3 regions of the Mesorhizobium sp. M0293 genome follow, and region 3 is predicted to be linked to each of the others. Evidence: predicted binding sites of a transcription regulator. Region 3 holds the regulator's gene; each other region holds the start of a gene.
What was found. The regulator PhoB, encoded in region 3, activates phosphate uptake and scavenging genes when phosphate is short. The targets are predictions, from matches to a motif close to TGTCATNNANCTGTCAT.
Positions count from the first base shown of each region.

Region 1: phnF (phosphonate metabolism transcriptional regulator PhnF) is a predicted target of PhoB. The motif match lies at 1,840-1,856, and genes of this name have one in related genera.
Region 2: phnC (phosphonate ABC transporter ATP-binding protein) is a predicted target of PhoB. The motif match lies at 1,865-1,881, and genes of this name have one in related genera.

Region 1 covers NZ_JAMYSA010000045.1:36,315-39,585, forward strand. Annotated here, with positions in the region: gene NKJ06_RS18340 (carbon-phosphorus lyase complex subunit) at 1-686, opposite strand, end outside; gene phnH (phosphonate C-P lyase system protein PhnH) at 688-1,299, opposite strand; gene phnG (phosphonate C-P lyase system protein PhnG) at 1,299-1,760, opposite strand; gene phnF (phosphonate metabolism transcriptional regulator PhnF) at 1,882-2,631, shown strand; gene NKJ06_RS18360 (zinc-binding alcohol dehydrogenase family protein) at 2,950-3,271, opposite strand, start outside.
Region 2 covers NZ_JAMYSA010000045.1:30,627-33,897, reverse strand. Annotated here, with positions in the region: gene phnK (phosphonate C-P lyase system protein PhnK) at 1-164, shown strand, start outside; gene phnL (phosphonate C-P lyase system protein PhnL) at 373-1,080, shown strand; partial or broken gene NKJ06_RS18315 (DapH/DapD/GlmU-related protein) at 1,077-1,683, shown strand; gene phnC (phosphonate ABC transporter ATP-binding protein) at 1,961-2,818, shown strand; gene phnD (phosphonate ABC transporter substrate-binding protein) at 2,911-3,271, shown strand, end outside.
Region 3 covers NZ_JAMYSA010000024.1:57,265-60,535, reverse strand. Annotated here, with positions in the region: gene pstA (phosphate ABC transporter permease PstA) at 1-143, shown strand, start outside; gene pstB (phosphate ABC transporter ATP-binding protein PstB) at 140-943, shown strand; gene phoU (phosphate signaling complex protein PhoU) at 969-1,676, shown strand; gene phoB (phosphate regulon transcriptional regulator PhoB) at 1,696-2,385, shown strand; gene eglC (endo-1,3-1,4-beta-glycanase EglC) at 3,055-3,271, shown strand, end outside.

The DNA of each region.
Region 1 (3,271 bases), on a different contig from region 3:
ATGCGGATCTCGCCGACAAAGGGATGGTTGCGGGCATAGCCGCGCTGCGTGGAATAGCCGAGCGCCAGCAGGAATCCTTCATCGCCGCGCGACAGCGCCTGCAGGCGGATGTCGCGCGCCATCGGGAACTCCAGCGGCTCGCGGGTGATGTCGCCGGGGACATGGTCCTGCGGCATGTCGCCGTCCGGTTCGATCAGGCCTTCGCGGGCGAGGATCGCCGAGACGCGCGGCATGGCTTGCGCTTCGGTCTCGCGCTGCAGCGGCTCGGCGACGTCGGCGCCGGCGGCAAGCTCGGGATCGAGCAGCCGGTGGGTGTAATCGAAAGTAGGCCCAAGCAACTGGCCGCCGGGCAGGTCCTTGTAAGTCGCCGACACGCGCCGCTCGACCAGCATGGCGGCGGTGTCGATGGGCTTGGTGTAGCCGAAGCGCGGCAGCGTGGTGCGATAGGCGCGTACCAGGAAGATTGCCTCGATCATGTCGCCGCGCGCCTGGACGATGGCGAGTGCCGCCAATTCCCGGTCGTAGAGCGAGCCTTCACTCATCACCCGGTCGACGCCGAGCGCCAGCTGCTCGACGATCTGGTCGAGGCGAAGCGCCGGCACCGAACGGTCGCCGCGCCGGCGGTCGGCAAGCAGGCTGTGGGCGTTGGCGATTGCTGCTTCGCCACCTTTTACAGCGACATACATCTTACGCCTCCATCGTCTTGATGCGCGTCGTGCGCGGCAGGCAGGCTATGCCATCAGCGGTGGCGAGGATGATGTCGACGCCGCGCGGGAAGCGCTTGATATTCTGCTTCCACTGCTCGACGAAATGACGCGGCATCTGCGCCGGTGCAATCGTGGCGCTGGTTTCGATGCCGGGACCTTCGAGCAACAGAGGCGTGCCGGAGACGAGATCGCTGACATTCAGGATCAGCGTGGTCGAACGGTCAGGGTAGTCCTGCGTGCCTTGCGAAAAACCGTCGAGCGCCATCATCTCGGCCGGCGTGGCGATCAACGCAAAATGCGCATCGGCCGGCGTGTTGGCCATCGGCGCGCCGGTGTGGAAACCAAGCCAGGATTTGATGGCGGTGGAAGCTTGCAGAGCCGGGTCCAGCCACAGCGGCGTGTCGTTGTCGCACAGCGCCAGGGCTATGGCGCCGGCGCTTGCCGAGAGCGGCGCCGGCGGGCGGGCGAAGGCCGGCAGCGGCTGCAAGCTGCCCGGCCGCGCCATTGCGTCCATGACCGCGCGGAACACAGTCTGGGCATTGAAGACCGGATCGGCGAAACCGCCTTCGATCGATTGCGCTGCGATGTCCATCAGTCTTCTCCGCGAACCATAGTGAAGAAATCCACCTTCGTGGCCGCCGTCTCGGCGCGGCGGCGTTCATGCGCCGTGGTCAGGGCCGACCGCAGAGGCACTATCAGCCCGGTCTCCACCTCGGCGCGGCGGGCAGGGTCCTGCCACAGTGCGTCGGCGATGGCCGCCAGCCTCGCCTTCTGCTTGTCGCGGCCAAGCGCATAGCAATGGCCGACCTGTCCGGACGGCAGCCGGACGGTGGCGCGGGTGACGGTCGCCTCGCCGACATTGAAGGGCGCGCCGCCACCGCCGATGCGGCCGCGCACGGTGACCAGGCCGGTTTCGGGGCCGCGCAGCAGTTCCGCGTCCGAAGGCAGTCCGGCCTCGTTCCAGAGCCGAACGATGTCGTCGCCGCTGGATTGCGCCAGGGTTGCCATGACGGCCTTGCGTTCGGCCTGGTCGCGGGCTTCCTGTCCTCGCATCAGCAACATTCCTCTTCGGCAAATTTGTCTATTGATATAGACAACTATACAAATTATACCTATTATCTAGCGCGAGTCCATGACGGGTGGATGACAAGCACTTGAAGATTGGGGGCAATCAATGGTCGGGCGGCTGGCAGCGGACAGCATCGAGCGGCGCAGCGGCGTCTCGCTGTGGCGGCAGATCGCCGAGAAGATCCTGCAGGCGATCGCCGTCGGCGATTTCGCAGAAAGCGCCGCGCTGCCGCCGGAGATGGCACTGGCTGACCGCTATGGCGTCAACCGCCATACCGTGCGCAGCGCCATATCAGCCCTTGTGCAGGAAGGGGTGCTGCGGGCCGAGCAGGGGCGCGGCACCTTCGTGCTGTCGCGCAAGCGGCTGTCCTATCCCATCGGTGCGCGCACACGCTTTTCAACAGGCCTGCAAGGGCAGACATCGGAACGGCATATCGTCCTGCTCGCATCCTCGGTCGAGCCGGCCAGCCGGCGTGTCGCCGAGGGGCTGGGGCTTGCCAAAGGGGCCGATGTGATCCGCCTGGAAACGCGCGGCGAAGCCGACGGCCGGCCGGTGTCACGTGCTGCCGGCTGGTTCGATGCCCGGCGCTTTGCCGGTATCGATGCTGCAATGGCGGAGACCGGCTCGATCACCGCATCGCTCGCCCGGTTCGGCATCGACGACTATCTCAGGCAATCGACCGTGCTATCGGCGCGCCACGCCGATGCGGCGGACCTTGCAGACCTCGACCTGCAACCGGGCGCCATCGTGCTGGTTACAGTCGCTGTCAACGTCACGCCGGACGGCCAGCCGATCCAGGTTTCCGAGTCCAGGTTTCCGGCAGAACGGGTGGAGCTGAAGCTGTCGGCGCTGTAGGGAGTGGCAGCCTCATACGAGACCGTGACTTCTGACTCGCGCTGATATCAGGCCAGTTCGGTCGCGCTCACCTGTCAGCGTCGGCGCATTTGAGGACCGGCTTCCCCCACTCCGTCTCGGCTTCGCCGAGCCACCTCTCCCCCCTCCGGAGGGAGAGGAAGGGAGCCGGAGTCTGGTTGAAGAGCGTTGGCTGCAATAGGCTCGCACCCTTCCTCTACCCCGTCGATCGGGGGAGAGGTGGCTCGGCGAAGCCGAGACGGAGTGGGGGTCGATCTGCGCGGGCGTCGTCAATTCGGGCCGGGTTCACCGCCTGCTAAGTTATGCTCCCACCTCGATCACAGCCTTGATCAGTCCTGATTTCTCATGCGCCCAGCGGGCCAGATCGTGCGGCGTGCCGGAAAGCGTGGTGCGGTGGGTGACGAGTTTTGCCAGCGGAACGGCGCCGTTGCGGATCGAGGCGGCGACATGGTCGAAGTCGGCGCGCAAGGCGTTGCGGCTGCCGATCAGCGTCATTTCGCGTTTGTGGAATTCCGGATCGGAAAAGCTGATGTCGTCCTTGACGACGCTGACCAGCACCAATGTTCCGCCATGCGCGACATGGGCGAAAGCCGACCGCACCGACTGGGTATTGCCGGTGGCG
Region 2 (3,271 bases), on a different contig from region 3:
CCATCGTCGTCACCCACGACCTCGCGGTGGCACGGCTGTTGTCGCAGCGCATGATGGTGATGAAGGACGGCCGCGTCGTCGAAAGCGGTCTCACCGACCGCGTGCTCGACGACCCGCGCGCGCCCTACACCCAGTTGCTCGTTTCCTCGATTCTACAGGTTTGATGATGGCGCTTGTACACCCCCCTCTGGCCTGCCGGCCATCTCCCCCTCAAGGGGGGAGATTGGCAGCTTTACTATCTCGCCCATTCTGCAACGCAGGAGATTGGCGAAACCGAAGGCAACAGCCAATCTCCCCCCTTGAGGGGGAGATGCCTGGCAAGGCAGAGGGGGGTGCTGGCCCGCAAGCGAACGATGATCGGAGCACCTTCTGATGGCCACCCCTCTTGTTGTCTCGGACGTCGCCAAGAGCTTCACCATGCATCTGCGCGACGGCATTAAACTGCCTGTCGTCGCCGGAGTCTCGTTCTCGATCAGGGCCGGCGAATGCACCGTGCTTGGCGGCCCGTCCGGTGCCGGCAAGAGCTCGATCCTGAAGATGCTCTACGGCAACTATGCCGTCGACGAAGGCCAGATCATCGTCACGCACGATGACGGGCTGATCGATCTCGCCACTGCCAGCCCGCGCACCGTGCTTGCCGTGCGCCGGCAAACGATCGGCTATGTCAGCCAGTTCCTGCGCACCGTGCCGCGCGTCTCGGCGCTCGATGTCGTCGCCGAACCGCTGGTCGAGCGCGGCGAGGACCGCGAGGTTGCTCGCGGCAAGGCACGTGCTCTGCTGGCGCAGCTCAACCTCCCGGAGAAACTTTGGGCATTGCCGCCGGCGACCTTCTCCGGCGGCGAGCAGCAGCGCGTCAACATCGCGCGCGGCTTCATCACCGAGCACCCGATCCTGCTGCTCGACGAGCCGACCGCTTCGCTCGATGCCAGGAACCGCGACGTCGTGATCGAACTCATCGCCGCCAAGAAAGCGGCTGATGTCGCCCTGCTTGGCATCTTCCACGACCACGACGTGCGCGAGGCGGTTGCCGACCGCATCATCGACGTCACCGCTTTCGCTCCCGGAAAAATTGCCGCATGACCAGGAAATTATCGGAGACACCGCTGGTCCACCCGACGGCGGAGGTGCAGAACTCGACGCTCGGCCGCTGGACCGAGATCGCCGGTTTCGGAAAGCGAACTCGGCGACTATTCCTACATGATGCAGGATTGCGCCGTCTGGTGCGCCACGATCGGCAAGTTTTCCAACATCGCGGCAAGCGTGCGCATCAACGCCACCAACCACCCGACCTGGCGGCCGACGCTGCACCATTTCACCTGCCGCGCTTCGGACTATTGGGACGATGCCGAGCATGAGAGCGAGTTTTTCGCCCAGCGCCGCGCCAGGCGCGTCACCGTCGGCCACGACACCTGGCTCGGCCATGGCTCGACCATCCTGCCCGGCGTCACCGTCGGCGATGGTGCCGCGGTCGGCGCCGGCGCTGTCGTCTCGAAGGATGTCACCCCCTACACCATCGTCGCCGGCGTGCCGGCAAATCCGATCCGCGAGCGCTTCGACCGCCGTACGGCCGAACGTTATCAGGCGCTTGCCTGGTGGGACTGGGACCATGCCAGGCTGCGCGCTTCGCTCGACGATTTCCGGGAACTGTCGGCCGAGGCCTTCCTGGAAAAATACGAAGGATAGTTCTTCACCTCATCGTCATGGGCAGCCGCATGGCAGGACCTGTTCGATGACTCTCTCAAGCTTTTCGAGCAGCAGGTTCCCGTGATCGAAATCAAAGCTCCGGCCTTCTGCAGCTTCCGGGACATGGAGCACTTCGAGGAACTGCTGGTCCTGGGCCGGCCGTAACTCCACGCCTGTGGAGCGTAACAAAACTGACATCATCGCGACACGGCAGGTTCATGTGGCTGCGTTAGGCGAGTGCCTGACGATCAATATGGTCCGGACTGGAACCTGCCCCATGTCAGCAACCTCTGCCACGCTCGAAATCCGCGGTGTCACCCGACGATTTGGCAAGAACACTGCCGTCAACGACATCAACATCGCGATCCCGCAGGGTCAGATGGTTGGCATTATCGGCCGTTCGGGCGCCGGCAAATCAACCCTTCTTCGCATGATCAACCGCCTCATCGATCCCAGCCAGGGGTCGATTTTTTTTGACGGCGCCGAGGTCTCCCAGTTGAGCGGCTCGCCGCTGCGGCGCTGGCAGCGCGACTGCGCCATGATCTTCCAGCAGTTCAACCTGGTGCCGCGCCTCGACGTGCTGACCAATGTGCTGCTCGGCAAGCTGAACCACCGTTCGACCATGTCAAACCTGTTCGGCATGTTCTCCCGCGCCGAATGCGCCGAGGCGGTCGCCGCCTTGGAGCGGCTCGACATCGCCCGCACAGCACTTCAGCCCGCCGGCACCTTGTCGGGTGGACAACAGCAGCGTGTCGCCATTGCCCGTGCCATGATGCAGCAGCCCAGGGTGATCCTCGCCGACGAGCCGATCGCTTCGCTTGACCCGCTCAACGCCAAGGTGGTGATGGATTCGCTGCAGGACATCAATTTGCGCGAAGGCATCACAGTCGTCACCAATCTGCACACGCTGGATACCGCCCGCACCTATTGCAACCGCATTATCGGCATGGCCGCCGGCAAGGTCGTCTTCGATGGTCCGCCGGAAGAGCTCAACCGCGAGGCCGTGCGCCTCGTCTATGGCGCCGACAGCAATGGCCAGGAAATCTCAGAGGCCATCACCTCGACCAGCGTTGCCTTCAGCCGAAAGATCGCCGCATCCGCCGGACCGCTCGAACCCGCTTTCCCGGGTTATTGAGAACGGTTGGGATCGCCAGCCCGCGTCAAGGGCGCCAGTCAAACTCAAGAACGCTGCCGGCGCGGGGCCGGAACCTACAGGAGAGATATCCAATGTTCAGAAAGATGGTTTTCTGCGCCGTTTCGGTGCTCGCCATGGCGACCAGCATGGCCCACGCCGCCGATATGAAGGAATTTCGCGTCGGCATCCTCGGCGGTGAAAACGAAACCGACCGGCTGCGCAACTACCAGTGCCTCGCCGACCATTTGAAGGCCGAATTCGGCTTCGAAAAGGTCTCGCTGTTCCCCGCCGCCGACTATGACGGCGTCATCCAGGGCCTGCTCGGCGGCACGCTCGACTTCGCCGAACTCGGCGCTTCCGGTTATGCCAGCGTCGCTCTCAAGGACCCGAAGGCAGTCACCCCGATCCTCACCACCCAGCAGACCGACGGCGCAACCGGCTATTATTCGATCG
Region 3 (3,271 bases):
CTGTCACCATCTTCCAGTTCGCTCTCAGCCCTTACGAGGAATGGCAGCAACTGGCCTGGACCGGCGCACTCATCATCACATTGACGGTTCTCGCGCTCAGCATCGTTGCTCGCAGCCTGACCGGACGCAGAGAGGACAAATGAGCCAGATGTTGTCTCCAGACATGACGATCGCCGCCGAGGCCACCGCCAAGGCCAAGATCGAGGTCAAGAACCTCAACTTCTACTACGGCCAGTCGAAGGCGCTGAAGGACATCACGCTGTCCTTGCCGGAGCGCAGCGTCACCGCTTTCATCGGGCCTTCGGGCTGCGGGAAGTCGACGCTGCTGCGCGTCTTCAACCGCATCTACGAGCTCTATCCCAAGCAGACCGCCGAAGGTCAGGTGCTGCTCGACGGCCAGAACGTTCTCGACCGCTCGCAGGATCTCAACCTTTTGCGGACCAAGATCGGCATGGTGTTCCAGAAACCGACACCATTTCCGATGTCGATCTATGAAAACATCGCTTTCGGCGTCAGGCTCTATGAGAAGCTCAGCAAGTCCGAGATGGACGGTCGCGTCGAGCAGGCGCTGAAGCGGGCAGCACTCTGGACCGAGGTCAAGGACAAGCTCAACGCCAGCGGCCTCAGCCTCTCCGGCGGCCAGCAGCAGCGGCTCTGCATCGCCCGTACCGTGGCGGTGAAGCCGGAAGTCATCCTGCTCGACGAGCCGGCCTCGGCGCTCGATCCGCTGTCGACCGCCAAGATCGAGGAGCTGATCGACGAGTTGCAAGCCGACTACACGATCGTCATCGTCACCCACAACATGCAGCAGGCGGCGCGCGTGTCGAAGCAGACGGCCTTCATGTATCTGGGCGAGCTGGTCGAGTTCGACCGCACCGAGAAGATCTTCACGTCGCCCCGCGAGAAGCGCACGCAGGATTATATCACCGGCCGATTCGGCTGAGTTCAGGCATACGAGGGACAGGATCATGAGCGAACACACAGTCGCTTCTTTCGACGAGGATCTCGGTCAGATCAGCAGGCTCATCAGCGACATGGGCGATCTCGCCAGCTCGATGGTCGGCGGTGCGACCAAGGCGCTTTTGAATTCCGACAACGCGCTGGCACAGCGTGTCGTCTCCGACGACGCCATCATGGATGCGCGTCAGCGCGAGCTCGACGATCGCGCCATCACGTTGATCGCCAAGCGGCAGCCGATGGCCGACGATCTGCGCCATGTCGTCGGTTCGATCCGCATGGCCGGCGATCTCGAACGCATCGGCGACCTTGCCAAAAACATCGCCAAGCGCGTCGGCACTGTCGGCCTCAGCGTTACGCCGCGCGACCTTTCGCACTCGATCGATGGAATGGCGCAACTGGTGTTGATCCAGGTGCAGGGCGTCATCGAGGAATATGCTGCCCGCGACGCCGAGGCGTTGGCAAAACTACGCGCCGACGACGAGCGCATCGATGTCAAGTACACGTCGGTGTTCCGCGAACTGCTGACCTACATGATGGAAGATCCCCGCAACATCACGGCGTGCACGCATCTGTTGTTCTGCGCCAAGAACCTCGAGCGCATCGGCGACCACGTGACCAACATCGCCGAAAATGCCTATTATGTTTTGACCGGTACGCAGCTGCCCGCCAATCGTCCGAAGCAGGACGAGACGGCAATGTCCGCGCCGGCGGCATGATGACAGGGGTGACCAGCCGATGATCGCGCCACGCATCATGGTGGTGGAGGACGAGGAGCCGCTAGGCGTGCTGCTCCGCTATAATCTGGAGTCCGAAGGTTACCAGGTCGAGGTGGTGACGCGCGGCGACGAGGCCGAGATCCGGCTGCAGGAGAACGTTCCCGACCTTCTGGTGCTCGACTGGATGGTGCCGGCGGTTTCCGGCATCGAACTCTGCCGGCGCCTGCGAATGCGTTCCGAGACCGAGCGGCTGCCGATCATCATGCTGACCGCGCGCGGCGAGGAGAGCGACCGCGTGCGCGGCCTCTCGACCGGCGCCGACGATTATCTGGTCAAGCCGTTCTCGACACCGGAGTTCATGGCCAGGGTCAAGGCGCTGTTGCGCCGCGCCAAGCCGGAAGTGCTGTCCAGCGTGCTCAAGGTCGGCGACATCGTGCTCGATCGTGAATCGCACCGGGTCTATCGCAAGAAGAGCGAGATTCGGCTCGGACCGACCGAATTCCGCCTGCTCGAATTCATGATGCGCCATCCCGGCCGCGTGTTCTCGCGCAGCCAGCTGCTCGACAATGTCTGGGGCGAGACGATCTACATCGACGAGCGCACGGTCGACGTGCATGTCGGCCGACTGCGCAAGGCGGTCAACAATGGCCGCATGCCCGATGTCATCCGGACCATTCGTGGGGCAGGCTACGCGATTAGGGAAGACTAAAGCGCGTCGCGGTTGAACGGATTCAGGCGACGCGCTTTAGGTGTTTGTTTTTTATGCATGTCGTTTTCCCAAAACCGAGGTCGCTTTTGGGCGACATGCATTAGGTGCCTGTTCCGTCCCGATAGATCGTGACCAGGAAAACTCGATTAGCAGGCGGTCGCCAACGGCCGCGAAGGCTGGAATGTTGCATTCGTCTCATCGATGGGGAGCGAGCACGTGACGCCAGGAGCGGTCATCCCCATCAGTTTTCGAATGACCGCATTTGGGCTAAAGCGACAGGCAGCTTCTGGCGTTCTCCGATCTCCCAAACTCTCTATGTGCCCCGGCTGGCGGCAGGAAGCACGGCCAGCGACACGCATTAGTCGGTCACATCGCCATCTTGCCCGCAGACTCCGACCAACAAGCCGCGCACTCAAGAATTAATTTGAGTTAATTTATATATAGGATGTGTATTTTGCATAAATACACAATTTTATTAAATTTACTTCAACCTACAGCAGGTTCTCTGCTCTTTATTCATTGTGTGTACTCCGAATATTCAATACGATCTCGGATCGAATGACGATTCCGTGGAACGATCTCGTTCTTTGCAACGTTGCTTTGAAAGCGGTCGCCGGACTTTGCGCCGAATGATTTGACCAGGTCGGACACCATGAGGAAGGATTTCTGATGAGCACGGTCTTAAACGCCAAAGGCATCCCCCTTCCCTACACCGGCGCTTCCACTCATTGGTTCTCGGCCACCGGGTCCGGGCCAGAACTGCATGGCACCTCCGGCAACGACTCCTTCTGGGGAGACACCGGCGTCAATGTCACGATCTACGGTGGCGCCGGCGACGACTACTATCACCTCTATTCCACCAACAATAAGGTGGTTGAAGATCCCG